3 linked regions of the Natronomonas pharaonis DSM 2160 genome follow. The main gene of each other region encodes a partner of the protein of the gene in region 2 in a complex. Links are inferred from orthologs where the notes say so. Each region holds a gene or a part of one and is shown on either strand. Other genes may lie near its edges.

Region 1 (9,797 bases), 1.6 Mb from region 2 along the record:
TCCAAGAGGGCGAAAACCAGGGCCGTATCATTGCCCGGAACGTCCTCGGCCCGGTCCGTGTCGGCGACGTGATTCAGCTTCGCGAGACCGCTCGTGAGGCCGACTCCATCGGAGGACAATAATGGTTCAGAAACGTACCTGCGATTACAGCGGACAGGAAATCGAGCCGGGAACCGGCACGATGTACGTCAAAAACGACGGTACCGTGCTCTGGTTCGCTGACTCGAAGTGCGAGAAGAACTACTTCATGGGCCGCGAAGCCCGTGACCTCGAATGGACTGGTGGCGAGGAAGCAGCCGAAGACGAAGCGGCCGACGAGGAAGACGAGGCTGCTGAGGCTGCCGACGAGGAAGCAGCCGACGAAGCGGCCGAGGAGACGCCCGATCTTGAGGCCGCCGAGGAAGAGGCTGCCGACGAGGAAGACGAAGAAGAGGTGCAAGCGTAGATGGCCGACACCGAGCGCACCTTCGTGATGGTAAAGCCTGACGGGGTCCAGCGCGGCCTCATCGGCGACATCGTCTCCCGATTCGAGGACCGCGGCCTCAAGCTCGTCGCCGGCAAGTTCATGCAAATCGACGACGAGCTCGCCCGCGAGCACTACGCCGAGCACGTCGACAAGCCGTTCTTCGACGAGCTCAAGGAGTTCATCACCTCCGGGCCGGTCTTTGCCATGGTTTGGGAAGGACAGGACGCCGTCGCGCAGGTCCGGACCATGATGGGCGAGACCGACCCCGCCGAGTCCGCGCCCGGCACCATCCGCGGTGACTTCGGGCTTGACCTCGGCCGCAACGTTATCCACGGCTCCGACACCGAGCCCGGCTCCGCCGAGCGCGAAATCGGGCTGTTCTTCGACGACGACGAACTGCAGGATTACGAGCGCATCGACGAGCCCTGGCTCTACGAATAACGGCTGCTGACCGCGGCCGACGCGCTCCCCGATTTTATATCCTCCCCGCTCGTAGCCATCGGTATGTTCTGGAAAACACTCGCGGTCGCATACGGCGTCTTCGCCGCCGTCTTCCCGGAAAAGAAACTCGAGTACCTGACGCGGATGGTGCTTGTCGGCTACGAAAACCCCGAAGACCTCGAACCGAGCGACTGGTACGTCTCGGCGGTCCGTACCGAGGGCGTACTCGTTGCGCTGGCCGGCGTCGGGAGCATCGTTCTGTCGCTGGTCGCAGCCTCCAGCGACACCGAGGATGCGGCCGCAACCGGTGACGAGACAGACGAATAAAAAAAAGACGAAAACCGCTTACTGGCCGGCGTAGCCGACGGTTATCTCGCCGGCGTCGAGCTCTTTTTCGACCTGTCGGGCCGCTTCAACCATGTTCTCCATCTTCTGATAGGCGACCTCACGGGGCAGCAGCTTCACGCCGCAGTCGGGCGAGACGGTGAGCCGCTCCGGCGGGACGATCTCGAAGCCTTTGATGATGTTCTCCTTGATTTCCTCGACGGTCTCGACGTCCGTCGTGTGAACGTCGACGACACCCAGTGCGAGGTCTTTCTCGAAGGTCGGCTCTTTGAACACGTCGAGCTGTTCGTAGTCGCCATTGGCGAGTTCGAGGTCGTACTCATGGACCGGCATGTCCAGAATCTCCGGGTAGATGCGCGAGTAGTCGCCGTAACAGACGTGTAGCCCGAGACGGACGTCCTCGGGGATACCGTCGGCGATGTGTTCGAGACACTCGCCGACGATGGCGTGGTCGTCCGGCGTCGTCGCCAGCGCCGGCTCGTCTATCTGGATGTATCGGCAGCCGGCCTCGACAAGCCGGTTTATTTCCTCGTTGACGAGGTCGGCCAACTCGTAGGCCAGTTCCGCCTCGCCCTCGTAGTGTTCGTTGAACGACCACGACGCGAGCGTGTAGGGGCCGGTAATCGGGACTTTTACCGGTCGCTCGGTGACACCGGTGGTGAACTCGAATTCGTCGACCAGCCACGGCTCGTCGTATGCGACCTCGTCGGCGACGGAGGGTTTGTCGAAGTAGTTGTGCCCCCAGACCTTGACTGGGCCGTTGAACTCGTAGCCGTCGATGCGGTCGGCGAAGTACTCGACCATCTCGTTGCGGCGCATCTCGCCGTCGACGACGGCGTCTAGCCCGGCGCGGGTGTGTTCTTCGGTGATGAGTCGAGCAGCGTCGTCAAGGGCCTCTTCGAGGTCGTCGTCGTCGAAGTCCCGGTCGTCGTCCTCGGCGAGTTCCTTCGCCCGGTTGAGCCACTTCGGCTTGGGGTAGGAGCCGACGACGGTTGTCAGGAGGAAATGCTCGGTCGGATGGTCCTTCGGGCGGAACTGTGCTCTCGTTTCGGGAAGGGAACGGTTGCTCATCGGGGCACCTCCTCGGCTGCGGCGGTCGCAAGTGCGTTCAGCTTCGCTTCGGCCTTGTTTGTCGGCAGGTAGAACAGCTCGGTGTTCGATGTCACATAGAGCTGTTCGAACTCGGAGACAGGGACCTGCTCTTCGACCCACTCGACGCGTTCGGCGATTTCCTCGGGCGTCTCAACGAGCGTGTTCTGCCCGTCGACGACGCCGAGTGCGATGCTGTCCTTCGTGCCGTATTCCTGAATGTTGTAGACGCTTCCTTCGTGGTCGGTGACAAAGTCGAAGCCGATGGCATCGATGTCGGCGTCCATCAGGTGGGCGTAGGGCTTCTCCGGAATCGAACCCCAGTACGTGTGGACGACGACCTCGGCGTCGACGGCGTCGGCAACGGCGTCGATGGCCTCGCTGGCACGCTCGTCGGCCCCGTCGTCCGGGGCGTCGGTGACGAGAGACGGTTCCAACAGGAACAGCGTCTCGACATCGGGGAGCGCCCCCGCCTCCGCGGCGAGGAAGTCGGCGACAGCGTCAAGGAACGCGGCGTCGTCGCCGTAATGTTCGTCGGTCGCGAGCTCGGAAAGCGAGTAGGGGCCGGGGAGGACGGCCTGATTCACGCCGTCGGCGGCGGCAATCTCGTCGGCAACGTCGCCGTCAGGAGTCAGCGCGTCTTGGACGACCGGCTCCCGATAGAAGTTGTTGTTGTCGTAGTAGCGAACGATACCGCGGGTCTCGACGCTGTCGTGGACACAGAGCGGGTGGGCGAGCATGTCGTCCCACCGGAGCTGGCCTTCGACGACGCGGTCGATTCCGGCGTCGGTCTGCCATTCGAGCACGTCAGCGCGAGCGCGTTCGTAGGCGTCGACGATGGCGTCGGACTCGTCGCCGGAAATCAGGTCGTCCTTTTGATGGCCTTTGAGGTCCGACAGCTCGTCTTTCGCCCAGTCGGGCAGCGGATACAGCCCGGGTGTCGTAGCGAGTACCTCCGTCATTGCAGCCGGCTACGAGATGACGGCGTTTAATATTTCCTACTCAGCTATTCGCATGGGTTATTTCAAGGACGACGAGCCGCTCGAACGGGAACGACTCCTCGGCCACTTCACGGCTCTCGAAGCCGGCGTCGGCTGCCAGTTTGACGACAGCATCGATGTCGGTCAGCGACGAGACGAGCAGGAGACAGCGGCCGGCCGGCCGCAGCACTCGGCCGAGGTCGTCAAGAAACGGCCGAATCACGCGGCGGCCGTCTTCGCCGCCGGAGAGAGCATGTTCCAGTGGGTCATCCCACTCTTCTTCGGGAGGCGTTGGGAGGTAGGGCGGGTTGAACAGCACAACATCGAAGCTGTCGGCCGCGAAGGGGTCGGTCAGGTTCGACCGCACTGTTTCGATACCGGCTTCCCGGGCGCGCACACACGCCTCGGGGTTGATATCACAGCCGACGACGCGGGTCTCGGTTGCGCTGGCGACCTGCGCGGCGACGTAGCCGAAGCCGACGCCGACCTCAAGCGCGACACCGCCATCGACTCGTTCGACTGCAGTATCGGCCAGTAGTCGTGAGTCCTCCGCAGGCTCGTAGACAGTCGGCATCTCACGGCGGTCTTCGAGCGTCACCGTCTCGCCTCCTCGTCTGCGGGCGGGTCCGTGACTGACTCCTCGAAATCGGCAGCCGGGTGTTTCTCCTCGTCGTCCGAGTCAGCGAGGTCGTCCTCGACTGGTTCCGAAATGTCGCCGCCTGCGCCCGGCCGACGACGGACCGCTTTCCGGCTGTCGTCGTTGTCAGTCGGAGTATTTGTAATATGGAATCCACCGGTTTCCGCTCGTCCGGTGAGTTCACGCTGTGGGAACGGGATTTTGATGCCTTCGTCCTCGAAGGCCTGCTTGACGGACTCGATGACCGCGTTTTGTGCACGCCACTTCTCTTGGACCGTCGGGGTCGTTATCCAGTAGCGTAGCCGCAGTATAACCGCCGAGTCGGCGAACTCCAGTCGGATGACATCCGGTGACGGCTGGGGGGCAACCGCTTCGACCCGCTCCATCGCTTCGGCCGCAACAGCGGCCGCAGTCCCGATGTCCGTCTCGTAATCGACGCCGACATCGGTCTCGATTCGGAGCCGGTCTGTCTTCGAGTAGTTGATAATCTCGTTTTCCGTCACTGTATCGTTCGGCACCAGCACGTGCTCTTCGTTGAACGTCCGTATCTGTGTGTTGTAGACGGTGATGTCGGTCACAATGCCTTCCCGCTCGCCGACGCGTATCCAGTCGCCGACTTCAAACGGCCGGGCAAAGAGGATGACAAACCCCGAAAGGATGCCCGAGAGTGTCTTTCTGGCCGCAAAGCCGAGCACGATACCGAGCACACCGGCCCCAAGGAAGATGTTGCTGACCGGAATGCCCCAGAGAGCAATAATAAACGCCAACACCGGCACGAGCACCACAATCTGAACGAGATGGTGGGCCAGCTCACGCTGGTGTGGGGTTATCGTCACGCGGCCACTTCCGTATTTTATCGACCGCTTTGTCAGCCGCGTAACGGCGTACCCGACGGCGACGACGATAACCGTCACAAGCGCTTTGACGCCGGATTCGGGAGTCACCGAAAGAAAGCCGAGCGCCTCGATCACCTCACTAGAGGTACGCCACACCGCAACCAGAAAGGCGCTCACGAGGATGGCAGTTACGGCGATGGCAATCGACTGCATCGCCTCTACCGCGTCCGGGTCGCGACGCGCTTTGAGTCGTCGGCCGCCATAGTAGACGGTAAGCGAGACGGCTACGAAGGTCACTACTGCCCCGATTGTCGCAGCGTACTGTGCGGTCGGCGTATCGAACGTTACTTGGATACGCCGTATGATCCGCCAGTACCACGGTATCGAGTTCGCGGGAACCATCTCAATGGGTAGTCCGTATCGACATCAGCCGTCGACCTCCGCGGCGATGGCCGCGAGGCGGGCGAACGCTTCCGGTGGGACGTTCCCGGCCCGCTTGCTCATCAGGTCCTCCCCGGCCGCCTCAACGACTGCCTCGGCGTCTTCAATGCCGGAGATGTGCGTCGTATTCCGGACGGCGTTCCGCATCGTCTTACGACGCTGGGTGAAAACAGCCCGGACGAGGCGCATAAACAGTTCGTCGTCCGGCACTTCGTAGGGCGGTTCGCGTGGTGTCGTTCGCACAACGGCGCTTTCGACCGCCGGCGGCGGCGAAAACGCTTCTTTCGGCACCGGCTCAACAACCTCGACATCCGCGTAGTGGCCGGCCGTCACCGAGAGCCGTCCGTACTCGTCTGTCCCTGGTTCCGCAGCCATCCGTTCGGCGAACTCCTGCTGGAACATCAACACCAGCGGCCGCTTTTCGGGCAGCAGCCGGAACGCAATCTCCGAGGAAACCCCGTACGGGAGATTCGACACGGATGCAGTAAAATCGGGCAGTGGGACCTCCAGTGCATCCCCCTCGATGACGGTCAACGACCCCGCCTCGATCTCGTCGGCGAACTCGTCGGTCAGAAACGTCGCCAGCCCGGGGTCTCGTTCGATAACCGTCACGCGGTCGGCGACGTCAAGCAGTCGGTCAGTGAGTGCCCCCGTCCCGCCACCGATTTCGAGGACGTGGTCAGTGTCGGCCGAGTCCGGCAGATAGCCCGGTAGGCGGTCGAGAACGCGGTCGTCGATGAGGAAATGCTGGTCGCGCTCCGGGTCGCCGCGGACGCCTGCCCGGACGAGGAGCGCGTCGGGGTCGCGCATATCAGCAGTCTATGCCGCGAGTCGTATATGGTTCACCCTTCACTGCCGCTACTCGTCGTCACGGCGGGCGAAGATGCGGTACTTCAGGTCGTCTTCCTGTAGCTCCTCAGTGATTCGCTCGATGAGCACGCCTTTGGGGTCGTGGAGTCCTGAAACCCGCTCCTCGATGTCGTCGAAATCCTCGAAGGGCTGTCGCTTCCTGGCATCGAGGACGTTGTTCCGGAGCTTCTTCCCGATTCCCGGCAGGAGGTTCAGCACGTGGAGCCGGGTCGTAATCGGCTGGGCGTCGTTGTAGAAATCAACAAACTGCGCCTCGTCGGCATCGATTATCGACTCGATAGCGTACTCCAGTTCCGATTCGGCGGTGCTCGTGAGGTCCCTATACTCAACGGTCCGGAGGTCTTTGACGTTGTCTCCGACCGGATCAATCTCGATTCGGTCGCCGATGTTGATACCGGCGTCGTCGGTAAGCGCCGCCTCCACGAGTTGGAAGTCCTCCTCGCCGACCGCGAAGGCGACCGGGGACTTCTCGTACTGTGGTCGGTCGTCGCTCGGGCTCCCCCGCGGCAAGAAATCCAACACGACCGCTGTCCGTGCTGCGGTGTCGTCTCCGTCGTCGCTCATACACCCACGTACGGGAAGCCGATATTTAAAACAGGGGTCGATTCAGGCGTACTTGGCGACGATGTCGAGAATGTCGTCGAGTTCGTCGCCCGAAAGCGAGTACCGTTCCTGTGCGAAGACGGTCCGGAGCTCGTCGCGGTCTTCCGGCAGGAGATTTGCGACCTTGTAGGCGGTTGCCTCGTCCACCTTCTCGAGCTCCCGTAGGTCCTCGACGAGCGCTTGTGCTTCCTCGACGTCGAGGAGGGCAAAGCGGTTGACGTGCTCGATGGCACGAGCGAGTTCGTACCGCATTTCGCGGTCTTCGTCGAGCGCGCGCTCGGCCTCGATGTCAGCCAGCAGCTCCTTGGCCTCCGGTGTCGTGAGGTACTCTTCGTCGAGTACCTCCTTGAATATCGTCATGCCTGCTGGCGGCGAAGGTGTGCAGGGGCGGCGATGACCGTCTTGGTCACGTTGCCGTCTTCGATTTCGACCTTGAAGGCGTCGCCCTGCTCGCCGACGACCGTTCCGGTGCGGCCGTTGAATCGCGGGTGGAACTGACCGTTCGGAACCGAGGGGTCGAGCTTGAGGTGGACCTTCTCGCCGTCGTCGTACTCTTCGATGGAACGCTGCGGCGGCGACGTACCGCGTTCGCGAGCGTCGTTTTTCAGCTTGTTACGAGTTGCTTGACGTGGACCGTTCGAACTAGGCATTCTTGACCCACCCTAAACAGGACCCACACATAAAAGGTGCGTTCCGGCGACGCTCCTTCCCCAGCCGCCCACTCGCCGTGGGCGGAGTGCCGGCCGCACCGAAGTATTCGAGGTATTATGCATCAAAGTAACGGTCTCGGAACGCGGGGTCGAGACCCTGACACCGGCGGCTATCAAGGTGTGCTCGCTTTGGAAAACGGAGAGATGGTGGTTTATATCCGGCCGACTTCGTCGACATCGACGCTTTCGACACCGTCGACGCCGCTGAAGGCGTCCTCGACGGTGTCGGTCCCGCCGGCTTCGTCAGGGATGATAACCGTCGGGAACAGCGCGATGAGGCCGAAGGCGACGTCTTCGCGGTCGACGCGGCTGATCTTCGCGCCTTCTGGCAGGGAGTTCTCGAGGCGGTCCTGAAGTTCGTCCAGGTCGACCTCGGGGCTCTGCGGCATGACTTTCATCTTGGCAGCGACTTTTCCCATGGTTGTTACGGTCCGGTGAACCCGCAGTCGGGGCACTCGTAGAGGTTACTCTGCTTGCGGCACTTCGAACAGCGGTAAATCAGCGTTCCGCACTCCGGACAGTCGAACTTCGCCGCGTCCGTTCCGGAAATGCTGATACCGCAGGAGATACACGAGTGGTCCCTGCGTTTGTCGCTTGTGCTACTCATACCTCTCCGTCCGGTGCCGCGCCATTTAACCCTTGCCAAGCACGCCGAGGCGTCTGCTCCGTCCGGAGCCGGCGACCGACGAAGCCTTCCGCCGCGCCGACGTTGGCTCCCGCATGGACACCGTCCGGGAGACGGCGCGTGGGCTCTGCTCGGAGGCGTCAGCGACGAACGAGCGCCGCCTGCTCGTGCTGGCCGGCGGTCGTGATGCCGGCTACCGAGGGGCAGCGGCGGCCGTAGAGGCGGCAGGCATCGACAGAACGGAAGTCGCCGCTGTCAGCGAGCAGGAGCTGCCGGTTGGCGCGGGGGTTGCACCGAAGCGAACCGACGAGTTGCTCGGAACGACGCGGGCGTGTGTCGTCTTTGACTGCCACGACAGCTGCCGGCCGAACGCGCTCGGCCGCGCGGTCGGAGCCGTCGACGGCGGCGGCCTCCTCGTTGTCCTCACGCCACCGCTTTCGTCGTGGCCGGACCGCGTCGACGGCTTCGAGACGACGCTTGCTGTTCCGCCGTTCTCGGAAGCGAATGTCGGCGACCGGTTCCGTACCCGTCTCGTTGAGACCCTGCGTTCCCACCGGGGCATCGCCATTGTCGATGTCGACAGCGACCGGCTACTGAAAGACGGCCGGACAAACCCTGCGCCACGGCTTCCGACACCGAATGAGCGACACTCGACGGGCGATGTGTTCCCCGACGCTGCCTACGAGGCCTGCCGTACCAGCGACCAACGAGACGCTCTGCAGGCTTGCGAGCGGCTCCGCAAGAAAGGGGCCGCCGTCGTGCTTGAGGCCGACCGCGGGCGGGGAAAATCGAGCGCGGCTGGGCTTGCCGCGGCGGCGCTGGCCGCAGATGGTGGCGACGTACTCATTACCGCACCCCAGTACCGGAACGCGGCAGAGGGATTCGACCGCGCTGCCGAACTGCTCGATACACTCGGGGCGCTCGCTGACGACGCCCGCGACGGGGACCGCTCGCCGGCGCTGCTCGCCGACAGTGGGGGTCGCGTTCGGTTTCTGTCGCCGGCCGATGCCGCCGACGCATCGGCGGACGCACTCATCGTTGACGAGGCTGCTTCGCTTCCCGTCGGGACGCTCGAATCACTGCTTGGGGTTGCCCCGTCGGCCTGCTTTGCCACGACGGTCCGTGGCTACGAGGGGGCCGGCCGCGGCTTCGATGTCCGGTTCCGTGAAACGCTCACCGAGACCCACGAGACGACGACACAGGTGCTTTCGGAGCCGATACGTTATGCGCCGGGAGACCCAGTTGAGGTGTGGCTGTTCCGGGCGCTACTGCTCGATGCCAGCCCGCCTGTCGACCCGCTGGTCGAGGATGTCAGTACAGCGGAGACGGCGTACCGTCGGCTCGATGCCGATACGCTCGCCGACGACGAACGGCTGCTCCGGGAGGCGTTCGGACTGCTCGTCTACGCACACTACCGGACGGAGCCGAACGACCTCGCACGTCTGCTCGATGCGCCGAATATCGCTGCCCGCGCGCTGGTCGCAGACGGCCATGTCGTTTCGGTCGCCCTACTGGCCCGCGAGGGCGGCCTCAACGACGACATCGCTGTCGATGTCTACGAAGGAAGCCGCATCAGGGGTAATCTGGTGCCCGATGTGCTGGCGAGTCAGCTTCGGGACCCTGATGCCTGCGGTCCCGTCGGCGTTCGGACGCTCCGCATCGCGACCCACCACGCGGCTCGCTCACGGGGCCTTGGCTCCCGGCTGCTCTCCGAAATCGAGGCCGAACTCAACGAGCGGCCACGGCTTTCGTCG
Region 2 (9,774 bases):
CGTTGTCGAGGATAACCGGGTCTGCGGGCTGGACGACGGTTCCAGTAACCGTTTCCGGTTCATCACCCGCATCGCTTGCGGCCTCGTCGTCGGCTGCTGGGTCGCTGCCGTCGCTCCCGTCGTGAGCCGCTGCCGAACCACCACTAAACTCGTCGAGCCCGGCGGAATCACCGCCACGGTCCGGGTCATCGTCGTCAAGGACGACGACCGTCGACTGCCAGCCGGCGGACGCTTCGAGGTCGTCCTGCCAGCCGTCCTGGATTTCGACATCGGCACAGAACACCTCGTCACCGGGGCCAACATCAAGGTCGGCCTTTTCACCCCACAACGCCACTCGAATGTCGCCCGTGTTGTCCTGCAGCCGGACGTTTCTAACCTGTCCTTCGCTGCCGTCGTCGCGGTCGAAGGTCCGTTTCGGGTCCGCAGAACGGACGACGCCGGCGATATCGACCGTCTCGTCTATGGCGATGCTGTCGATGTCGGTTGCGTCGGGGACGAACTCGACGGATTCATCGAGCTCGTCGATGTCGCTTCTGGAGCCAGCATGGAGTTCGAGGTCGCCCTCGCGTTCCCGGACGTAGCCGTCGACGATTTCGACGCTCTGGCCGGCTTCGAGCGCCTCGGCCCGGTCAGCCTGTTCGTCCCACAACGTAACCCGGATTTTCCCGGTCTCGTCGCCGAGCGTCAGGTTCGAGACGCGGCCCTCGCTGCCGTCGTCGCGGTCGAAGGTACGGACTGCGTCGGTATCAAGAACGACACCGCGGAGCGTCACGTCGGACTGCCCCATCGAAAGCGAGTCGGCCGTCGTCCGTCCGTCGAGGTCGACTTCGATTTCGGCTTCTTCGTCGGCCTCGATGCGGTCGGCGCTGACTTCGACACCGCTGTAGCCGTCTTTCGGACGGCCCTTGATGCGGAACACCTGCCCGGGTTCGACCTCCTCGTCGGCCGCGACGGCGTCGTCGTCCCACAGTGCGACTCTGACTGTCCCCGACTCGTCGGCGACATCGAGGTTGAGGACGTGTCCGTCCTCGTCGTCTTCGCCGTCTCGCTCGAAGGTCCGCAGTTCGCCGACGCTTGCTACCTTACCGAGGAACTTCACCTCCTCTAACCCCGGTTCGATGTCGGCGATGGTTTCGACCTCGCCGCCGTCGAGGTCGTGTGCGATGAGCATCGCGGCCGTCTCCTCGTCGGCCAACCCGCCCATCTGTTCGACCTTCGCTTCGACGGCCTCGCGGAACTCCGACTCGGATACGTCCGCGTCGAGGTCCTCGTAGATGTCCTCGATAGCGCCCATTGTCAGGCTGATTGACGGCTGCCACGCGAAAAGCGTTGTCGTTGTCGTCGCGTCGTCGTCTCCACTGTCTGTCGCTCCCGTAGCCGTCCTCCGTCTGCCACCGCAACCGGAATTGCTGTCAGCATACGTCGGCTGCCCCCGTCCCCGTACAAGAAGCTTCGGCCGCTCCGGCGGCGTTCGTCGCCCTCCTTGCTGGCGCTCGAATCGTAACCCCTATACGTCACTCCGGGTTACGTGTGAGTGAGTCCGGGTAGGGTAGTGGACTATCCTCTTGGCTTGCGGAGCCAGGGACCGGAGTTCAAATCTCCGTCCGGACGTTCTTCACTGACAACTCATCGAACAGCCGTGCCTTCATCCGACAGACTGACGCCTCCACACTCACGACTGTCTGTATGGAGGCGCTTCGCGCCGGCCTCGCGCTCTACAATGCCGGCCACTTTCTCGCCGCACACGAGCCATGGGAAGACCGCTGGCTTGACGCGCCGCCGGAGTCCCGCTCGGACTGTTTGCAGGGACTCATTCAGGCGACAGCGGCCATTCATAAAGCCCGGACAGGCAACTGGTCGGGGGCCGTCGGCCTCGCCGAAAGCGCTGTCGACTACCTCGCCGATTGTGACCGCGTCGCTGTCGGTTCGCTTGTCGATTGGCTTGCCCGGCTCGCTGCCGACCCCGAACTCGCCGAACGCGAGCGGCCGCCACAGCTACGGCTCGATGGCAACGTTGTCGCCGTCTCGTCGCTTCGGGTCCCGGCGCTCGCCAGCGCCGCTGCCGCGCTCGCTGCGGTCCACGGTGACGACTTTGTCGACACAGCGCTTACGTACGCCGCTGCCGACCTCGATTCGGAGGCGACGAGCCCGCTTCTTGCGCCGCTTCGCGCGTACGTCGCCGAAGGAACACCCATCGCCGCGACCCGTCTCGAACGCCGCGTCGAGAAACGAACACGACGCGACGACGACGTAGAAGGTCTCTTCGATTGACCCCGCACCGACCGATACGTTATCTGTCTTGGGCCTCGCGTTGCGGATATGCGTGGCCTGCTCATCGGCCGGTTCCAGCCGTTCCATTTGGGGCATCGCTATCTCATCGAACAGATCGACGAGGCAGTCGACGAGGTCGTTATCGGCATCGGCAGCGCCGGCCAGTCACACACTCGCGAGAACCCATTTACCGCCGGCGAGCGCGTCCATCTCGTGCAGGATGCTCTCGAAGAACTGGACGCCAAGACGTATCTGATTCCCATCGCTGACATCGAGCGAAACGCGATGTGGGTCACCCATATCGAAACCCTCTGTCCGGAGTTCGACGTTGTCTACAGCAACAACCCGTTCGTCGAGCGGCTCTTCGAGGAGGCTGGCTACGAGGTTCGCGGGACACCACTCCACGAGCGGGACCGCTACTGTGGCTCGGAGATTCGCCGTCGAATGGTCGCCGGTGACCGGTGGCGACCCCTCGTCCCTGACCCGGTTGCTGCCGCTGTCGACGATATCGGCGGCGTTGCGCGCCTGCAGAAGATAACCGACGACGACACCTAACTCGCTGCGGTGCGTCCCGACCACAGCAGCCAACGGCTCCAGCGCTACGCGTCGTCTTTCGGCGTTCCGTCGAAGTGGTAGTCTGCGGAATTGTCCTTCGGTTCGTATCCGAGTACGTCTTTTGCCCGCTCCAGCGAGTAGTACTTGCGGTCGTTGTCGGAGATACCGTAGACGATTTCGAAGTCGTAGTCGGCCTGCAGCGCCCGGTCGTGGAGGTGCGCACAGTCGCGGTAGGAGAGCCACATGGCCTGTCCGCGCTCGTACTCCTTCGGTGGATGCCCCTTGGTGAGGTTTCCGATGCGGATGTTGCAGACATCGATACCGTACTCGTCGTGGTAGTAACGGCCGATAACCTCGCCGGTCGCCTTCGAGATGCCGTAGTGATTGCCCGGCCGCGGGAACTCGGTGCCGTCGAGCCGGAAGTCGTCATCGGTGCGGTAGAGCTCCGGCTTCCGGTCCGTCTCGAAGTGACCGACCGCGTGGTTCGAGGAGGCGAAGACGAACTTCTCGACGCCGGCCTCGATGGCCGCATCGTAGAGCACCTTCGTCCCGTGGATGTTGTTCTCCAGCACGGAGTCCCACGGTGCGTCACGCCGGGGGTCGCCGGCGAGGTGGACGACTGCCCCGACATCTTCACAGGCCTCGGCGACGAGTTCCTCGTCGCTTACGTCCCCGACAAGGTATGGATGGTCCGGGTCGAACGGCGGTGGGTTGTGAAACAGATACCGCCAGTCGTACTCGTCGGCCAATCCTTCTCTGATGGCCGTTCCGACCGACCCCTTGGCTCCCGTGAGCAGCACGGTCTCGTCCATTTGTGTCGAGACAGGCGGCAAGCCGGTAAGAAACGTGCGGTTCGGAGCAGCCGCGATTGTGGCTGCGGGTCTGTGCGTTAGTGGCCGCTCCAGCTCCGTCGGCGAGGGAATGAGTCGAGCGAAGCGAGACGAATGGACTCGCGGCGCAAAATAGTGGACTCGCCGGGATTTGAACCCGGGGCCTCTTCCTTGCGAAGGAAGCGATCTGCCGCTGATCTACGAGCCCGCATCAATCGGTTATCGATTCGGTCGTTTGAACCTTCTGATTCGCAGCGTTACGGAAAGCGACCGGGAGCGGTCGCGCGTGAGTGCTGCGGCGGACACGACCCGCGCGGCGCGTTAGTCCTCGAGGACGATCTCGATTGAGACGTCGTTCGGGACCTGAATCCGCATCAGCTGGCGGAGCGCGCGTTCGTCGGCGTCGATGTCGATGAGCCGCTTGTGGACGCGCATCTCCCAGTGTTCCCACGTCGCGGTCCCCTCACCGTCGGGGGACTTGCGGGCGGGAATCTCCAGCGTCTTCGTCGGGAGCGGAACCGGGCCGGAAAGCGTCACGCCGGTCTTGTCGGCGATCTCTCGGACATCGTCGCAGATGTCATCGAGGTCTTCCGGGGCCGTGCCCGCGAGGCGAACGCGTGCCTGCTGCATGCGTTATCGCTCGTTGACGCTGAGGACCTTGCCGGCCGCGACGGTCTGACCCATGTCGCGGATGGCGAAGCTGCCCAGCTCGGGGATCTCGTTCGAGGACTCGATGCTGAGCGGCTTCTGGGGTCGAACCGTCACGACAGCGGCGTCGCCGGACTGGATGAAGTCCGGGTTCTCCTCTGCGACCTCGCCGGACGACGGGTCGATCTTCTTGTCGATGGATTCGATGGTACAGGCGACCTGTGCCGTGTGGGCGTGGAAGACAGGCGTGTAGCCGGCCGTGATGACCGACGGGTGCTGCATGACGACGACCTGTGCCTGGAAGGTCTCGGCGACCGACGGCGGGTCGTCGGCGGGACCACAGACGTCACCACGTCGGATGTCGTCCTTGCCGACGCCGCGGACGTTGAAACCGACGTTGTCGCCGGGTTCGGCCTTCGGGACCTCTTCGTGGTGCATCTCGACGGTCTTGACCTCACCGGAGACGTCCGACGGCTGGAACGAGACGTTGTCGCCGGTGTTGAGGATGCCGGTCTCGACACGTCCGACGGGGACGGTACCGATACCGGAGATGGTGTAGACGTCCTGAATCGGCAGTCGCAGCGGCGCGTCCGTCGGCGGCTGCGGCTCCGGCAGGTCGTTGAGTGCCTCAAGCAGCGAGGGACCGTCGTACCACGACGTGTTCTCGGAGGCTTCGGAGACGTTGTCGCCTTCGAACGCCGAGGTCGGGATGAACTTGGCGTCCTCGGTGTTGAAGCGAACCTGCTCGAGGAGCTGGTTGACTTCGTCGACGACAGCCTTGTACTTGTTCTCGTCGTAGTCGACGAGGTCCATCTTGTTGACCGCGATGATGAGTTCGTCGATACCCAGCGTTCGGGCCAGGAAGACGTGCTCTTGGGTCTGCGGCTGGACACCGTCGTCAGCAGCGACGACGAGCACCGCGTTGTCGGCCTGGCTCGCGCCAGTAATCATGTTCTTGACGAAGTCGCGGTGGCCCGGACAGTCGACGATGGTGAAGTAGTACTCGTCGGTGTCGAACTCCTGGTGGGCGATGTCGATGGTGACACCACGCTCTCGCTCCTCGGCGAGGTTGTCCATCACGTAGGCGAACTCGAAGCCGCCCTTGCCCTTTTCTTCTGCTTCTTCTCGATACTGTTCGATGACGTGCTCGGGTACGCTCCCGGTCTCGAAGAGGAGCCGCCCGACCATCGTACTCTTTCCGTGGTCGACGTGGCCGATGACGGCCAGGTTCTGGTGGGGTTTGTCTTCGCTCATTTGTTTTCTCACGCGCAGTGGCGCTGTATCGGAGTCTTTTGTCGGTCCCCCGTAAAACGATTTCGAAAGGGATTCACCTGAAACCGGCCGCTTCGGGGCCTTTGCGAGCCGATACCACGGAAAAAGCAGTTGTCGTCAGTCTTCGGTTCGAAGCGTCGCTGGCGCCGCTACTCCAGTGGCGGCAGCCGACCCACGTCGGCGAGGACAGCGCTTGCGGTCTCCGGACCGCCGGCTCCGCGTCCGGAGATGTTCAGCTGGCCAGCGTGTGCTGTCTCGAGCTGGATGATGTTCAGCGTCCCTGAAACAGCCAGCGTCCCGTTCTCCGGGACTAGCCGCGGGGCGACGCTGACCTCGCCGTCGGAGACGTCACCGATGAGCCGGATGGTCCGGCCGTCTTCGGCGGCTAGCTCCAGCGCGCTGCCGGGGAGGTCGGCAATGCCCTCTACCGAGGCGTCTTCAAGCGTGTAGGTGTCCTCGTAAAGGACATTCGCGAGAATGACGCATTTCAGCGCCGCGTCGGTCCCTTCAACGTCGAAGGTCGGGTCGGCCTCGGCGACACCGAGGTCCTGTGCCTCCGCAAGGACGTGCTCGTATCCGAGCCCCTCAGCAGCCATCCGGCTGAGAATGAAGTTCGCCGTGCCGTTGAGGACGCCGCGGGCCGCGGTGACCTGCCCGTCGAGGTCGGCTATCGTCGAGAGGATCGGTATCGCACCGCCGACCGCTGCCTCGAAGCGGACGCTTCCGGCGGAGTCGGCCTCCAGCGACCGGAGTTCGTCGTATCGCTCGGCCACTGGCCCCTTGTTTGCGAGCACGACGTGCCGGTCGCGTTCCAGCGCCTGCTTGACGTGTGAAAAGCCCGGCTCGGCGTCCCCGAGCGTTGTCGGCGTCGCTTCGACGAGAACGTCGTAGTCGGCCTCCAGCGCCGCGTCGGCGTCGGCATCTCCAACCCGACCGTCGGTCCGCTTCCGCTCCAGTACTGCCTCGGCATCGAGCCCCGACTCGTCGACCGCCGCACTTGCGGAGTCGGCGACGGCGACGACCTCGTGGCCGTATTCGCCAGCTAGCTCTACGACAGCGGCTCCGACCGCGCCGGAGCCGAGCACCGAGAGCTTCATGCCGGCACCCCCGTCAGCGGCTCGACCACACGCAAATCCTTCTTGTCAGCGACATCCTGTATCGTCTCCAGCGCATCGCTAGTGTGGCCTTCGCTCGCCACCAGCCGGAGCCGAGCGCTCGACTCCTCGTCGGTCCCATCGGCCGCCGAAAGCGAGACATCGGCGACGGACGCGCCGCCACACTCCTGTATCTGCTGGAGCGTGTCCGACAGGTCGGTTTCGACGAGATGGCCGACAAGCACGACTGTCAGCTCCTCGCTGTATCGCTCCGCGCCGGCCTGGATGACGTTGACGCCGGCCTCCCGGAGCGCGTCGACGATAGTCTCGAACTGGGCCTCCGTCGCTTCGAGGTCGACCTCGACCGGGATGTGACCCCTCGGTGTGACGTTTCCGCGCTCGTGGAAGATGGAGAGCAGGTTCCCGCCGTTGTCGGCGATGGGTTCGAGTGCGCCCAACAGCTCGCCTGGCTCATCGACGAGTTCGAGACGTACCGTGTACGCGCGTACTGTCGCTTCGCTCATCGACTCACCTCCGGTTGTTCGCTCATTAGGTGTGTCTCTGTGCCGCCGGCTATAAGAACGCCGCCATTCGCAAGCGTGGCCGGTTTCGGTGTCGGCGGCCGGTCGGTTTCGAAACCCTTTTTGATAGCCTGCGCCTCGGTTCACGTGCGAGCCGCCTTAGCTCAGACTGGGAGAGCACTCGACTGAAGATCGAGCTGTCCCCGGTTCAAATCCGGGAGGCGGCATGGTTGTTTTACTCGGACAACATTCGACAGACAGCAACGCCTTACGGCGATTCTCTCACATATCTCCCGATTAGAGTTGACCATGGTTCCACTCGCGCCCCGACGCCTTCGGGCGCTTCACCCTACATTTGACTCGGCACTCCCTTGTAGTTACTCGTACCTCATCCTTCCAGAGAAACGACTAATGCACTCGAAAATGCAGGTATTGGTATGAGTTATGAAAAACCGGTTGAATGCGCTCTTTGTGGGGAAGGATTATTCGAGAAGGGTCCACAGGGGAACCCTCAGCGAATAGGAGAAACGGAATTGGTTGTTACATCGGATGAAAACGTAGCCAAAATGGAAATTCCTCCCAAAAAGAGAGGAGAGGTGACACGGGCATTTGCGCTCAAGATTGGTCTCTGTCCAGACTGTATCGACGACTATGACCTGCAGGGGAGTGGTGAGCTTGCGGACACCTACGATGACATAGTACTTCACAGAGCGAAAATCCTCCCGAAGAAAGAACCACCGTAATAAATAACCCTCCTGACACTCTCAGCCGATTCTCGGCCTCTCACGGCACTCTCAGCAATCTGACTCAATCCACAGCGGGAAACATCGGCCTTCGACTCACTCGGCTCTCACGGCCTCTCACGCGCGTAGACTGAATTGACTACTCAGCGTCGGATTCTAACTTCTCTGCATCCAACTCGCCGTCGAGATACTGCTCACCTTTCTCGGTGATACGATAGACGCCATCTTGATACAGCGAGGGAATCCCGCCCTTCCCGTGAGTGATGAGTGTTCCGACTGGTCGGAACCGAGGAGCGAACAGGGCGGGAGGGAATCGCGTAAGCTCCATACAGCAATCCACCGGCTACACCATGTCTGACTCCCCAACGTTGTGCCACAATATGAGTAACTTCTATAACAACTCAAATTCATATGGCAACTGTGGAGCTTCGACGTACTGCCGTCGTGAAACTCGACGTAGACGACGATGCTCACCGCCTTCTCCAAGAGACGATAGACCGCTTCAAACAGGCCGCTCAGATGGTTGCAGACGACGGCTGGAACGGGACAGAAGATGGCTACATCGTCACGTCGAAAACTGAGCTACACGACCGGACGTACGACGACGTACGCGAAGCCACCGACGAACTCAACGCTGACCTCGTATGCGCCGCTCGGAATCGAGCCGCCGACGCACTCGATTCCTGTGCCGAGAAACGCAAAGACGGGAAAAATCCCTCGAAGCCACAGTTCACATCCGATTCAGTCGTTTACAACCTCAACGCAATCACCTACTACGACGACTACGCCACGCTTGCGACCGTGGACGGACGTATTGAAGCTGAATACGTCCTGCCAGACGAGGACGTACCACCGACAACCTACTTCTCTGAAGACTGGGAGAAACGTGAGGCCACGTTGCATCACCGCGACGGCGACTACTACCTCCACATCGCTGTTGTCAGAGAGACGGAGACAGAGCCGGAAGATGCCGAGAACGGAACGGTTCTCGGCGTAGACTTGAACGTGGACGGACATCTCGCCGTCACTTCGACTGGCGCGTTCATCGGCAACGCCGACTATCTCAATCACAAGCGGCGTGAATACGAGAAGCGGCGTGGACAGATGCAACAGACGGGTACACGGTCGGCACACCTCACGATGAAATCACTTGGTGGGCGATTCGCCAACTGGAGCGAAGACTACCTGCATCGTGTCTCGAAGACATTGGTACAGGAAGCTCTCGCCCACGACTGTACGCACATCGCATTCGAGAAACTGACACATATCCGCGAACGCATCTCCAACGCTTCCAAATTCCAGCAGTGGGCGTTCCGTCGCATCCAAGAGTACACCGAGTACAAAGCCGCCGAGTACGGGATTGCGGTCGAGAAAATCGCGCCACAGTACACCAGTCAGCGGTGTAGTCACGTTGACTGTAGCTTCACCCACGACGACAACAGAGACGGCGACGAGTTCTGTTGTCTCAAATGCGACCGCGAATACCACGCCGACTACAACGCCGCCAAGAACATCGCTCGGAAACTACTCCAGAACTGGCACAAGTCTGGTTCTGGAGGGGCAACCAGTCACCTTGCCCTGAAGTCGGGGACGTTGAACGTGAACGGCATTTTCACGCCTACCACCGTCTAGTGGTCAGAACGGGAGTCCACCGACAAGCTCCGCCCTTCAGGGCGGAGAAGGTGACGTGTCTCCACTACATTTGACAGCGGAATAACGGTTGTGTACACGCCGTCTGCCGACAGCGACCTGCGCCCCGCCGCACCGGTGCCACGCGGAAAACGGTTAACCCCGTCGAGAGCGTACGAATACCCGATGACCGACCGTTCGCTTCCGACGG
Region 3 (9,603 bases), 2.0 Mb from region 2 along the record:
GTGGTTGTAGGTCAATTCCAGACGTGCGGCAGCGTCGCCGGCGTCCTCCGGACCGAGATAGACGTTGGTGAACGTCTCGGCCTCCCAGCGGCCCTTCTCCTCGTAGTTGAGGTGCGTGGTGTACCACTCCAGCGACGCATCGAGGTCTTCGACGCGAATCATCGTGTGGTCGAGTATGCCGTCCATGTGGGACGGAAGCGCCGCCAGCACCGAAAGGATGCCGGAAACCCCCGTCGACCACAAAAGGCACCCGGTGTGGACGGCCACACGACCTATACGGCTTGCCGGCGTCGCTCCACTCGGACGATGGTAGACGACACTCGCCGCCGAGCCGAGGACTCGCCGCCGGACAACCGAAAGCTCCAGCCGACCCGACGCACCGTTCTCGGAGCGACGGGAGCAGCCGCGGTTGCAGCCCTCGCTGGTTGTTCGGGCGTCCTCGGCGAGGACCCGCCCGCCTACGCCGATGACATGCTGGCTGCTGACGGTGACGGCGTCTTCGCGGTCCATCTCGACGCCGAGTGGCTTCGAACCGACGACGGCGACCGACCGTACGCGGAGGAACTTCCGGATGCCGTCGACCCGAGCCTCGGAGTTGACGGGACCGTCGCGGAAGTCGACCCGCTGATTGGGTACCCCATCGGCGGGCTGTTGGTCGCTTCGCTCACGGTCAGCTTCGGTGCTGCCCCCTACGGCTTCGGCGACGAACTGCTTGCGCCGTTCGGCGACGATGTTCCCGATACCGAAGCGGAGCCCGAGGACGGCTCCGGGGACGACATCGCCGACGGGGACGAAGCAAACGGCGGGGCCGATGGCGATGCTGACGCCCCGGCTGATGAGGACGATGGCGGGACCGACATCGACGAGTCGGTCCGCATCGACTCGATACTCGTCGCCGACGGCGTCGGTGTCTTCCGCGGAGCCTTCGACGCACGAGCGATTGTCGCCGCGAGCGACGGCTTCGAACTCGCCGACGAGCGCGGCGCGTTCGATGTCTACGAGGGGACCGACGACGGACTCTTCGGCACCGAGGGGCTCGCGTTCGCTGTCGCCGACGATGTCGTTGTCGTTTCGTTGACTGATGAAGGCGATATCGATGCTGCCCTCGACATCGTCGCCGGCGACGAATCGGGACTTACCGGCGACGACGATGCCGCGTGGGCGCTGGCGACCGCGGGCGAGGGCCACATCACACTCGGCGCGTGGGGCATCGACCCCGACGAGGCCGCAGCAGAGACGGCAATCGAGGGCGGCGAATCGCTCGATGCGGCTACTGGCCTCGTGAGTTCGTTGACGCTTGGACCGGAGGAGGGGTCGGCGACGCTCGCAGCGGTCTATCCCGAGGGTGACGCGCCGGAGCGGGCGGCCCACGAAAACGATATCGGCACCTCAGCGAGCACCCGCGACATCGACATCGACGGCGACCGGCTCACCGTCGACGGCCGCTGGCGGGTGCCGGCAGACGACTAACTGTCGGCTCTACTTCCGGGCGACGATTCGCAGCACGTCCTCGTCCTGTAGCTCGTGGTCGCGGCCGACCTGTTGTTCGTCATGCTTGGCGGACGGGCCGGTTACGCGTGCAAAGCGGAACCGGTCGTCGAAGCTCCCCCCGAGCTTCTGGAGCGCATCGTCGACAGTGTTTTCCGATTCAGTCAGGATGAGCGGTTCGTCCCGGTCGATGCCCCGGCCGGGCTTGTCCATGTAAATCCGGATGAGGCCCAACTTCTCCCAAATAGTCTCTTTCAGTGATTCGAGTCCCTTCTCTTTCTCGGCGCTGATGAAGACCGCCTCCTCGGGGTCGATATCGTGGGCGCGAAGGTTCTCCTTTACCGTCTCGACGTAGTTGGGTTCTATGAGGTCGACCTTGTTGACCGCGACCGCGGAGGGGAGGTACTCGCGGTTGTCCTGTAGCGCGTCGACGAGTTGGTCGATGGTGAGGTCTTCGCGGATGGTCACGTCGGCGTTGACGTACTCGTACTGTCTGAGCACCCCCATTATCGTTTCGTCGTCGAGGCTCACCCTGTCAGAGGTGGTGAGATTGATGCCGCCCTTGTGCTTTTTGCGGATGTTGACCTGAACGGGCTCCGTATCGAGACGAACCTTGTTGTTGTACAGCTCCGTGCTAAGCCGCTCGTATTGGTCGATTTCGAACGCCGAGAGGACGAACAACACGAGGTCGGCAGTCCGAACCACCGACAGGACCGCCTGGCCGCCGCCACGGCCCTCGGCGGCCCCTTCGATGAGCCCCGGCACGTCGAGCAGCTGGAGGTTCGCCCCGCGGTATTCCAGCATCCCTGGGTTTACATCCAGCGTCGTGAACTCGTAGGAGCCCGTCTCGCTTTCGGCGTTCGTCAGGGCGTTCAGCAGTGTCGACTTGCCGACAGAGGGAAAGCCGACCAACGCGACGGTCGCATCGCCGTGTTTCTCGACGGCGTACCCACCACCACCGCTTCCTGACGACTGCCGTCGCTCTAGCTTCTCCTTCTTTTCGGAGAGCTTGGCTTTCAGCCGACCGATATGCTGCTCGGTCGATTTGTTGTACGGGGTGTTGGCGATTTCCTCCTCTATCGCCTCGATTTCCTCTTTGAGCCCCATTGGGTGAGTCCTAACGTCCCCGCGGAAAAAGCCGTTCGGTTGGCCGGCCGTCTCGGCTTCGGGAACGTACAGGGCTATGGCCTTCGAGCCGCAACGGTGCTGCATGGAGAGCAAGCAGAAGCTCGCGTACTCGCTCGCCTGTGTCGGCCTCGCGTTCGTCGGCGTCTTCCACATCGTGTTTTCGACGGCGTTCGACTACGGGCTCCGGTGGGTCGGCGGCGTGCTCGTCGCGGCGGCTGTCTTCGGGCTCTTTGTGGTTAGCGCCTGAGACGGCTGTTATCGGCGACTCCACCACCGCCGAAACCAGCAGCGGGTGTCCGACAGTCCCACGTCGGAACGAATCGACAACCCTTAAAGTCGCCCGGACACTCCGTTCGTGTATGGCTGGAACTATCGAAGTGCTCGTCGCCGGCGGGCAGGCCGACCCCGGGCCGCCGCTCGGCCCCGAACTCGGCCCGACGCCGGTTGACGTGCAAGCGGTTGTCAACGAGATTAACGACCAGACTGAAGCCTTCGACGGCACCGAAGTCCCCGTCACCATCGACTACGATGACGACGGTTCCTTCGATATCGACGTCGGTGTCCCGCCGACGGCGGCGCTTATCAAGGACGAACTCGACTTCGAGACCGGCTCCGGCGAGCCCAACGAGGAGTTCGTCGCCGACATGTCCGCCGAACAGCTCAAGACGGTCGCAGAGCAGAAGCTCCCTGACCTGCTTGCTTACGACACCCGCAACGCCGCCAAGGAAGTCGCCGGCACCTGCGTTTCCCTCGGTGTTACCATCGAGGGCGAGGACGCCCGAACGTTCAACCAGCGGCTCGACAACGGCGAGTTCGACGACGTCTTCGCCGAAGCCGAGCCGGCGGCCTAAGCCGAGCGTCGCTCTTTATTCGCTTCTCGCCGCGTGCGATATCGCTGTCGCTACCGATGGGAGCGGTCGGCATACCGCCGCTGGTTCGACGGCCTTAAGTAGGTCATCCCCATCCCTCGAAATGAGACAGGCGTAGCCTGTTTCACGCCGTAGTAGCCCATGTGGCTGCAACTACGGAGGTGAACGATGGCAGATTCGATAGAGGACGCAGTATCTCGCGCAATGAGCGAGTCACCCGAGCGGAACTTCCGTGAGACGGTCGACCTCGCTATCAACCTGCGCGACCTAGACCTAGCAGACCCCAACAACCGGGTGGACGAGAGCATCGTCCTACCTTCGGGTACGGGCCAGGACACGCATATCGTCGTCTTCGCAGAGGGCGAAACCGCCCTCCGTGCCGAGGACGTTGCTGACGATGTACTCGACAGCGACGACCTCGAAGACCTCGGAGACGACGACAATGCGGCGAAAGATCTCGCTGATGAGACCGACTTCTTCATCGCGGAGGCTGACCTGATGCAGGACATCGGTCGGTACCTCGGGACCGTGCTCGGCCCCCGAGGGAAGATGCCGACGCCCCTGCAGCCCGACGACGATGTCGTCGAGACGGTCAACCGGATGAAGAACACCGTACAGGTCCGGTCCGGCGAACGGCGCACGTTCCACACGCGCGTCGGCGCGGAGGATATGGACGCCGATGCTATCGCCGACAACGTCGACGTCATCCTTCGACGCCTGTTCACGGATCTGGAAAAAGGCCCCCAGAACATCGATACGGTGTACGTTAAGACGACGATGGGGCCAGCTGTGGAGGTGCCCGCATGAGCGCCGAAGCTCGCAAAACCGAGACGATCCCTGAGTGGAAGCAGGAAGAAATTGACGAGCTCGTGGCGTTCCTCGAACGCTACGAGTCCGTCGGTGTCGTCGATATCACCGGCATTCCGAGCCGCCAGCTGCAGGACATGCGCCGTGACCTACACGGCACCGCTGCGCTGCGCGTCTCGCGGAACACCCTGATGGAACGGGCTCTCAACGAGGGCGGCGACGGCCTCGGAGAACTCGTCGAGCACGTCGAAGGGCAGGTCGGGCTCATCGGCACGAACGACAACCCCTTCGGACTCTACCAGCAGCTCGAAGAGTCCAAGACGCCCGCGCCCATCAACGCTGGCGAGGTCGCCCCCAACGACATCGTCATTCCGGAGGGCGACACCGGCGTCGACCCCGGGCCGTTCGTCGGCGACCTCCAGCAGGTCGGCGCCAACGCCCGCATCGAGGGCGGCTCCATCAAGGTCGTTGAGGATTCGACGGTCCTTTCGGCCGGCGAGGAGGTCTCCTCGGACCTATCGAACGTCCTGAGCGAGCTCGGTATCGAGCCGAAGGAGGTCGGCCTTGACCTCCGCGGTGTCTCTTCGGAGGGCGTGCTGTTCTCCCCCGAGGAACTCGACATCGATGTCGAGTCCTACCGGACCGACATCGAGTCGGCCGCAAGCGCCGCTCGCAACCTCTCGGTCAACGCCGAGTATCCGACCGCGCGCACCGCGCCGTCGATGCTTGCGAAGGCCGCTGGCGAAGCCAAATCCGTCGGGCTGTCGGCTGCTGTCGAGAGCCCCGACCTCGCCGACGACCTCGTCTCGAAGGCCGACGCACAGGTTCGTGCGCTCGCGGCCCAGATCGACGACGAGGAGGCGCTCCCGGAGGAACTCCAGGACGTCGAACAGCCGGCTGCAGCCGATTCGGCTGCCGAGGCTGACGACGAGGACGATACCGGCAACGTAGAACAGACAGACGAAAGCGATGCTGACGATGCTGACGATGCCGACGACGCCGACGACGCCGACGAGGAAGACGGCGACGGTGGCGACGCGCTCGGCGACATGTTCGGGTGATTTACAATGGAATACGTTTACGCAGCACTCATCCTGCACGAATCTGGCGAAGAGCTCAACGAAGACAACCTCACTGACGTTCTCGACGCGGCCGGCGTCGACGTCGAAGAGTCCCGTGTGAAGGCGCTTGTCGCCGCACTCGAGGACGTCGACGTCGAGGAGGCCATCGAGACGGCCGCAGCCGTCCCCGCTGGCGGCGCTGGTGGCGCTGCCGCGGGCGGCGCTGCCGAGGCCGACGAGGCCGAGGAAGCCGACGAAGGCGGCGACGCCGACGAGGCCGAGGAAGCCGAAGAGGAAGCCGAAGACGACGGCGACGACGAGGACGGCGGCGAAGGCCTCGGCGAACTGTTCGGATAACGCCGACACCACCTTCTCCCGTTTTTTCTCTCACCCAGCGACAGCTACCGGCCCGGCCGTGTCGCTCCCGGCGGCTTATGTAGGATAGCGACGCCAGACGCTCCGATGGAAGTGGTTCTCGCGCCGAGAGAGACGGCAGTCGCCCTCGGGTTCGTCGCGGCGGGCATCGCGCTCGGCACCGCGAGCGGGCTTGTCCCGGGACTGCACGCCAACAACATGGCGCTGCTGCTTGCTGGCATTGCCCCGTCGGTACCGGGGCCGCCGCTGTACGTCGGGATGGCGATGCTTTCCGCTGGGGTTGTCCACACGTTCCTCGAAATCGTCCCGACGCTCGCGCTCGGCGTCCCCGACCCGGCGATGGCCGTCGCCGCGCTCCCCGGCCACCGGCTCGTGTTGGAGGGGCGTGGGCGTGAAGCGCTGCGCCTATCGGCACTCGGTAGCGGCATCGCGGTCGCGCTTGCGGTCCCACTCGCCGTTCCGATAACGCGGCTGATGACGGCGGTGTGGCCCGTTCTTCGGGCACACCTATCGCTCGTCTTGATGGCTGTCGCGGCGGCACTCGTCCTGACAGAGCCCACTCCGGGTCGCAAGCTCGTCGCCGCCGTCTCGTTCGGGTTGAGCGGCCTGCTAGGCGTCGCGACGCTTTCGCTTTCGCCCGAAGCGCCGCTTTCTGCTGGCGGAATGCTTGCGCCGCTTTTTGCCGGGCTCTTCGGCGCGCCGGTGCTCGTCGACGCCATTAGCGGCGACGGCATTCCGCCACAGGACGGCCCCGAAATCGCTGCCTCGGGGCGGAGCGTCACCGGACTCGCGGGACTGGGGACCGCTGCCGGCGCAGTTGTTGGCTACGTCCCGGCGGTCTCCAGTGCCATCGCCGCGACGTTTGCGCTGCTTGCCGTCCCCGGCCGGTACGGTGCCCGGGGGTTCATCGTCGCCACATCCGGCGTTAATACAGCAAACACGGTCTTTGCGCTCTTTGCGCTCATCGCCCTCGGGTCGCCGCGGACAGGCGTTCTCGTCGCTGTCGAGGCGGCGTCGGTCCCGCTTTCGGTCCCCCACCTGCTCGCTTCGGTCGGCGTCTCAGCGCTCGTTGGCGTGGTCGCCGTTCCACTCGTCGGCGACAGATATCTCGCTGTCGTCGGCGCGCTCGACCCTGCCCGGCTTTCGGTGGCGCTGCTTTGTGGCCTCGCGGCAGTATCGTTTCTCTTTGCCGGTGCCGTCGGTGTCGTAGCGTATGCCGCTGCCGCCGTTGTTGGCCTTGTTCCGGCCCGATACCGGGCGCGACGGGCGAATCTGATGGGTGTGTTAATCTGTCCAATTCTTTTCACGTAGCCGCCAAGCATCACGAGCAGCCGTCGTCGCACCTTCTTTTCACTGTTTTTGTTGACCTTCCATTACCGGACATTTATATAACATGACTCTCTTTGTGCGAGTATGCCTCACACGCAGGTGGTTGACGAATGAGCTCCCAAGGTAACGTCGAACCGACGCTGGAGCGGCTGGTGACCGAACTCGGGGACGGGGACGCAACACGCGACGACGCCGACCCGGCGGCACGGACCGAAGCGGTCGTCACAGAGGCTTCCGAGACGCTGTTCGAGGGTGGAACGCTCCATGTCGATGACGGACTTATCAAGCAGTCGCTGCCGGAGCTGCTGCTTTTGCTTGTCGGCCTTCGTTCGACGGACACCCACGGGAAAGGCATCATGGAGGACCTCAGCCGATTTTTCGGCGCACAGTTGAGCCCCGGAACAGTGTATCCGATGCTGCACGACCTCGAAGCGGACGACCTACTTGAGATGCGGGAGCTCGTCCAGACGAAGGAATACACTATCGATGACACAGAAGCAGTCCGGGGCGAGATTCAGGCGGCGATGCAGCAGCACCTCGCGCTCGGATTAGTCTTCAGCCGAGCGCTGGACGAGATTGATGTCGACGAAATGGACGACTGACGCTTCTCGCGGCGGCTACTGACTCGGCTCTGAGCGGCTCTGCTTTTTGAGATGCGCTGCGGCACCACCGACAGCCCCGAACACGACTGGATACGCGATGCCGGCAACAAACACCGCGGCCAGCGGGTCGGGGCCGATGCTGAACCCGACGGCCCACCCGTCACCGAACACGGCCGTTCCCGGACCAGGGTCGCCTTCGATGCCCATCGTCACCGTCGACGGCGAGTACGTGGCAAGCCACACCGCAAGCGCCGCGAGCGGCGCGTACGCAACCGTGATAGCGGCACCTGTCCCGGCAGCCCCCCAAAGCGACTGGGGAGCAAGAGCCGCGGTGGCGGCACCCCCGGCAGCGAGCAGCACGAGCGGCACGGCCACAACAAGCCAGCTAGGGTCGACGATGGCTGCGTCCGCGATGGCCGCAGACGTTTCCGGGGCAGTACTGCTCTCCCTGACGGTGATATCGACGCCGTGGGCTTGAAACAGGGTCCACAGCAGCGCTTCGGTCGTGTCCGGTAGTGTGCTAAACGCCGACTTCGGGGCGTCTATTTCGGCCAGTTGACGCTCCGGTTCCCGGAGCCGAACGACCGCCCCTGCGAGGGCAATTCCGACAAAGAACGCGGCCGAACCGGCCTGTGCGCAGACATACACGATACGACCGAGTGCCTTGGGTCGATGCCGGTTGGTGTCTGGCTGTCCGCCGCTCGGTGTCTCGCTGTCGGCTGTCTGCTCGGGACAGGAGCCGTTGGACTGGAGGGGCTCGGGCGGCATACGCACGCTTTTTTACACCGAAATATGTGTGTTTTGCCTACAGTCGGTACTCAGCGCCGTCGTCGGTGTCCTGTATCTCGACGCCGAGGGCCTCGATGTCGTCTCTGATTTTGTCGGCCCGTTCGTAGTTTTCGGCCTCGCGTTCGGCCTCTCGGACCTCGAGCAAGAGCTCGACGAGCTCGCCAGCCAGCGCCGCCTCGCCGTCGGCGCTGCCGTCGAAGTCGAAGCCGAGGACGTCCCCGCCGAGCCGCTCGAACGCCTCGATACCTCGGCGTAGCGCCCGGTAGTCGTAGCGGTCGCGGTCGTCGAGGTGGCTGTTGATGGCGCTTGCGAGGTCGAAAAGCGCCGACAGCGCCTCGCGGGTGTTGAAGTCGTCGTTCATCGCCTCGGTAAACGCCGCCTCGGCTGCTTCGACCGCCTCACCGAGCGGGGAGTCGACCTTTGTCCCCGCGGCAGGGCTGTCAGCGGCCGCGGCAGCCCGTTCATACGCGGCCGCAAGCCGGTCCCACCGTTCGAGTGCCTCCTCGATGGCTGCCTCGCTGTAGGTCTGGGTCGAGTTGTACGACGCCGACAGGAAGAACATCCGGAGCGGGTTGACGCCGAAGCGGGCGACGGCCTCCGAGACCGGGATGAAGTTGCCGAGGCTGGAGGACATCTTCTCGTCGTCCATCTGGAAGAGGTCGGCATGGAGCCAGTAGCGGGCGAACTGTTCGCCGGTGGCGGCCTCGCTTTGGGCGATTTCGTTTTCGTGGTGCGGGAACACGAGGTCGCGGCCGCCCATGTGGATGTCGATGGAGTCGTCGAGATGCGTCATCGACATCGCCGAGCACTCGATGTGCCAGCCGGGGCGTCCTTCGCCCCATGGGGACGCCCACGTCTGGCCGGCGGGGGATTCGGTAGCGTACTCACAGTCAGCATCGCGGTGCTCTTCGAGTGCCGATTCGGAGACGCCGCCGGCCTTCCAGAGGGCGAAGTCGGCCGGATGGCGCTTTTCGGCCTGTTCGGTCTCGGGCCCCTGTGCCTCGACGGCTTCGAGCCGCTGGTTGGAGAGCTTTCCGTACTCCTCGAACTCGGTCACGTCGAAGTACACCGAGCCGTTGGATTCGTATGCGTAGCCGCGCTCGACGAGCGTCTCGATGAGGTCGATAATCTCGGGGACGTGTTCGGAAACGCGTG

The links.
Region 1: the proteins of tuf (region 2) and NP_RS09105 are in contact, whole or in part, in a crystal structure (PDB 7CSL), measured with the Pyrococcus horikoshii proteins. The link is inferred for Natronomonas pharaonis DSM 2160 from one-to-one orthologs. Residues at the interface, in WP_010885563.1 of Pyrococcus horikoshii: Val16, Lys20, Ser21, Lys62, Arg65, Glu66, Arg67, Gly68, Val73, Ala74, His75, Ile88, Asp89, Ala90, Pro91, Gly92, His93, Asp95, Phe96, Lys98, Asn99, Gly103, Ala104, Asp227, Val228, Tyr229, Ile231, Val234, Val237, Val239; in WP_010884146.1 of Pyrococcus horikoshii: Phe4, Leu6, Val7, Val9, Arg11, Met13, Pro14, Thr15, Asp16, Pro17, Leu38, Ala39, Lys40, Glu44, Pro45, Ile46, Ala47, Phe48, Gly49, Leu50, Tyr56, Leu58, Arg60, Asp61, Glu62, Glu63, Tyr65, Ser66, Phe67, Asp68.
Region 3: the proteins of tuf (region 2) and rpl12p are in contact, whole or in part, in a crystal structure (PDB 3WY9), measured with the Pyrococcus horikoshii proteins. The link is inferred for Natronomonas pharaonis DSM 2160 from one-to-one orthologs. Residues at the interface, in WP_010885563.1 of Pyrococcus horikoshii: Lys125, Glu126, Phe129, Arg132, Thr133, Lys165, Leu166, Thr169, Lys324, Gln326, Leu359, Ala360, Ile369, Glu372, Ile384, Ile422, Ser423, Gln425; in WP_010886059.1 of Pyrococcus horikoshii: Glu96, Glu97, Leu100, Leu103, Ser104, Ala105, Leu106, Phe107, Gly108.

What each region holds. Positions count from the first base shown.
Region 1 is NC_007426.1:1,770,272-1,780,068, forward strand. Bases 6,205-9,174 are described here. They hold NP_RS09105 (elongation factor 1-beta), read right to left. Parts: upstream 7,838-9,174; coding sequence 7,571-7,837; downstream 6,205-7,570. Other genes in these bases: NP_RS09090 (DUF655 domain-containing protein), read right to left, coding at 6,205-6,669; NP_RS09095 (RNA polymerase Rpb4 family protein), read right to left, coding at 6,712-7,068; NP_RS09100 (50S ribosomal protein L21e), read right to left, coding at 7,065-7,358; NP_RS14165 (HVO_2753 family zinc finger protein), read right to left, coding at 7,843-8,025; tmcA (tRNA(Met) cytidine acetyltransferase TmcA), read left to right, coding at 8,139-9,174. In the rest of the region: NP_RS09045 (30S ribosomal protein S28e), read left to right, coding at 1-122; NP_RS09050 (50S ribosomal protein L24e), read left to right, coding at 122-445; ndk (nucleoside-diphosphate kinase), read left to right, coding at 446-907; NP_RS09060 (hypothetical protein), read left to right, coding at 971-1,234; NP_RS09065 (methionine synthase), read right to left, coding at 1,253-2,323; NP_RS09070 (methionine synthase), read right to left, coding at 2,320-3,303; NP_RS09075 (HemK2/MTQ2 family protein methyltransferase), read right to left, coding at 3,344-3,919; NP_RS09080 (mechanosensitive ion channel family protein), read right to left, coding at 3,916-5,196; NP_RS09085 (16S ribosomal RNA methyltransferase A), read right to left, coding at 5,221-6,045; more of NP_RS09090, read right to left, coding at 6,094-6,204; more of tmcA, read left to right, coding at 9,175-9,797. UniProt on the Methanocaldococcus jannaschii protein: Promotes the exchange of GDP for GTP in EF-1-alpha/GDP, thus allowing the regeneration of EF-1-alpha/GTP that could then be used to form the ternary complex EF-1-alpha/GTP/AAtRNA.
Region 2 is NC_007426.1:151,478-161,251, reverse strand. What follows is about bases 3,425-6,371. They hold tuf (translation elongation factor EF-1 subunit alpha), read right to left. Parts: upstream 5,559-6,371; coding sequence 4,290-5,558; downstream 3,425-4,289. Other genes in these bases: NP_RS00760 (homoserine dehydrogenase), read right to left, coding at 5,726-6,371; rpsJ (30S ribosomal protein S10), read right to left, coding at 3,978-4,286; azf (NAD-dependent glucose-6-phosphate dehydrogenase Azf), read right to left, coding at 3,425-3,638. Also shown: NP_RS00795 (single-stranded DNA binding protein), read right to left, coding at 1-1,294; NP_RS14000 (DUF309 domain-containing protein), read left to right, coding at 1,687-2,271; NP_RS00785 (nicotinamide-nucleotide adenylyltransferase), read left to right, coding at 2,320-2,826; more of azf, read right to left, coding at 2,871-3,424; more of NP_RS00760, read right to left, coding at 6,372-6,673; NP_RS00755 (amino acid-binding protein), read right to left, coding at 6,670-7,194; NP_RS14295 (hypothetical protein), read left to right, coding at 7,629-7,934; NP_RS00745 (hypothetical protein), read right to left, coding at 8,074-8,262; NP_RS00740 (RNA-guided endonuclease InsQ/TnpB family protein), read left to right, coding at 8,346-9,566; NP_RS00735 (5' nucleotidase, NT5C type), read left to right, coding at 9,750-9,774. UniProt on the Methanocaldococcus jannaschii protein: GTP hydrolase that promotes the GTP-dependent binding of aminoacyl-tRNA to the A-site of ribosomes during protein biosynthesis.
Region 3 is NC_007426.1:2,159,123-2,168,725, reverse strand. What follows is about bases 4,259-7,034. They hold rpl12p (50S ribosomal protein P1), read left to right. Parts: upstream 4,259-5,359; coding sequence 5,360-5,710; downstream 5,711-7,034. Other genes in these bases: NP_RS10970 (tripartite tricarboxylate transporter permease), read left to right, coding at 5,816-7,034; NP_RS10980 (50S ribosomal protein L10), read left to right, coding at 4,289-5,353; NP_RS10985 (50S ribosomal protein L1), read left to right, coding at 4,259-4,292. Outside these bases: NP_RS11005 (VOC family protein), read right to left, coding at 1-186; NP_RS11000 (hypothetical protein), read left to right, coding at 307-1,470; NP_RS10995 (OBG GTPase family GTP-binding protein), read right to left, coding at 1,480-2,595; NP_RS14625 (hypothetical protein), read left to right, coding at 2,699-2,863; NP_RS10990 (50S ribosomal protein L11), read left to right, coding at 2,976-3,467; more of NP_RS10985, read left to right, coding at 3,654-4,258; more of NP_RS10970, read left to right, coding at 7,035-7,039; NP_RS10965 (PadR family transcriptional regulator), read left to right, coding at 7,168-7,659; NP_RS10960 (hypothetical protein), read right to left, coding at 7,675-8,427; cysS (cysteine--tRNA ligase), read right to left, coding at 8,465-9,603. UniProt on the Methanocaldococcus jannaschii protein: Forms part of the ribosomal stalk, playing a central role in the interaction of the ribosome with GTP-bound translation factors.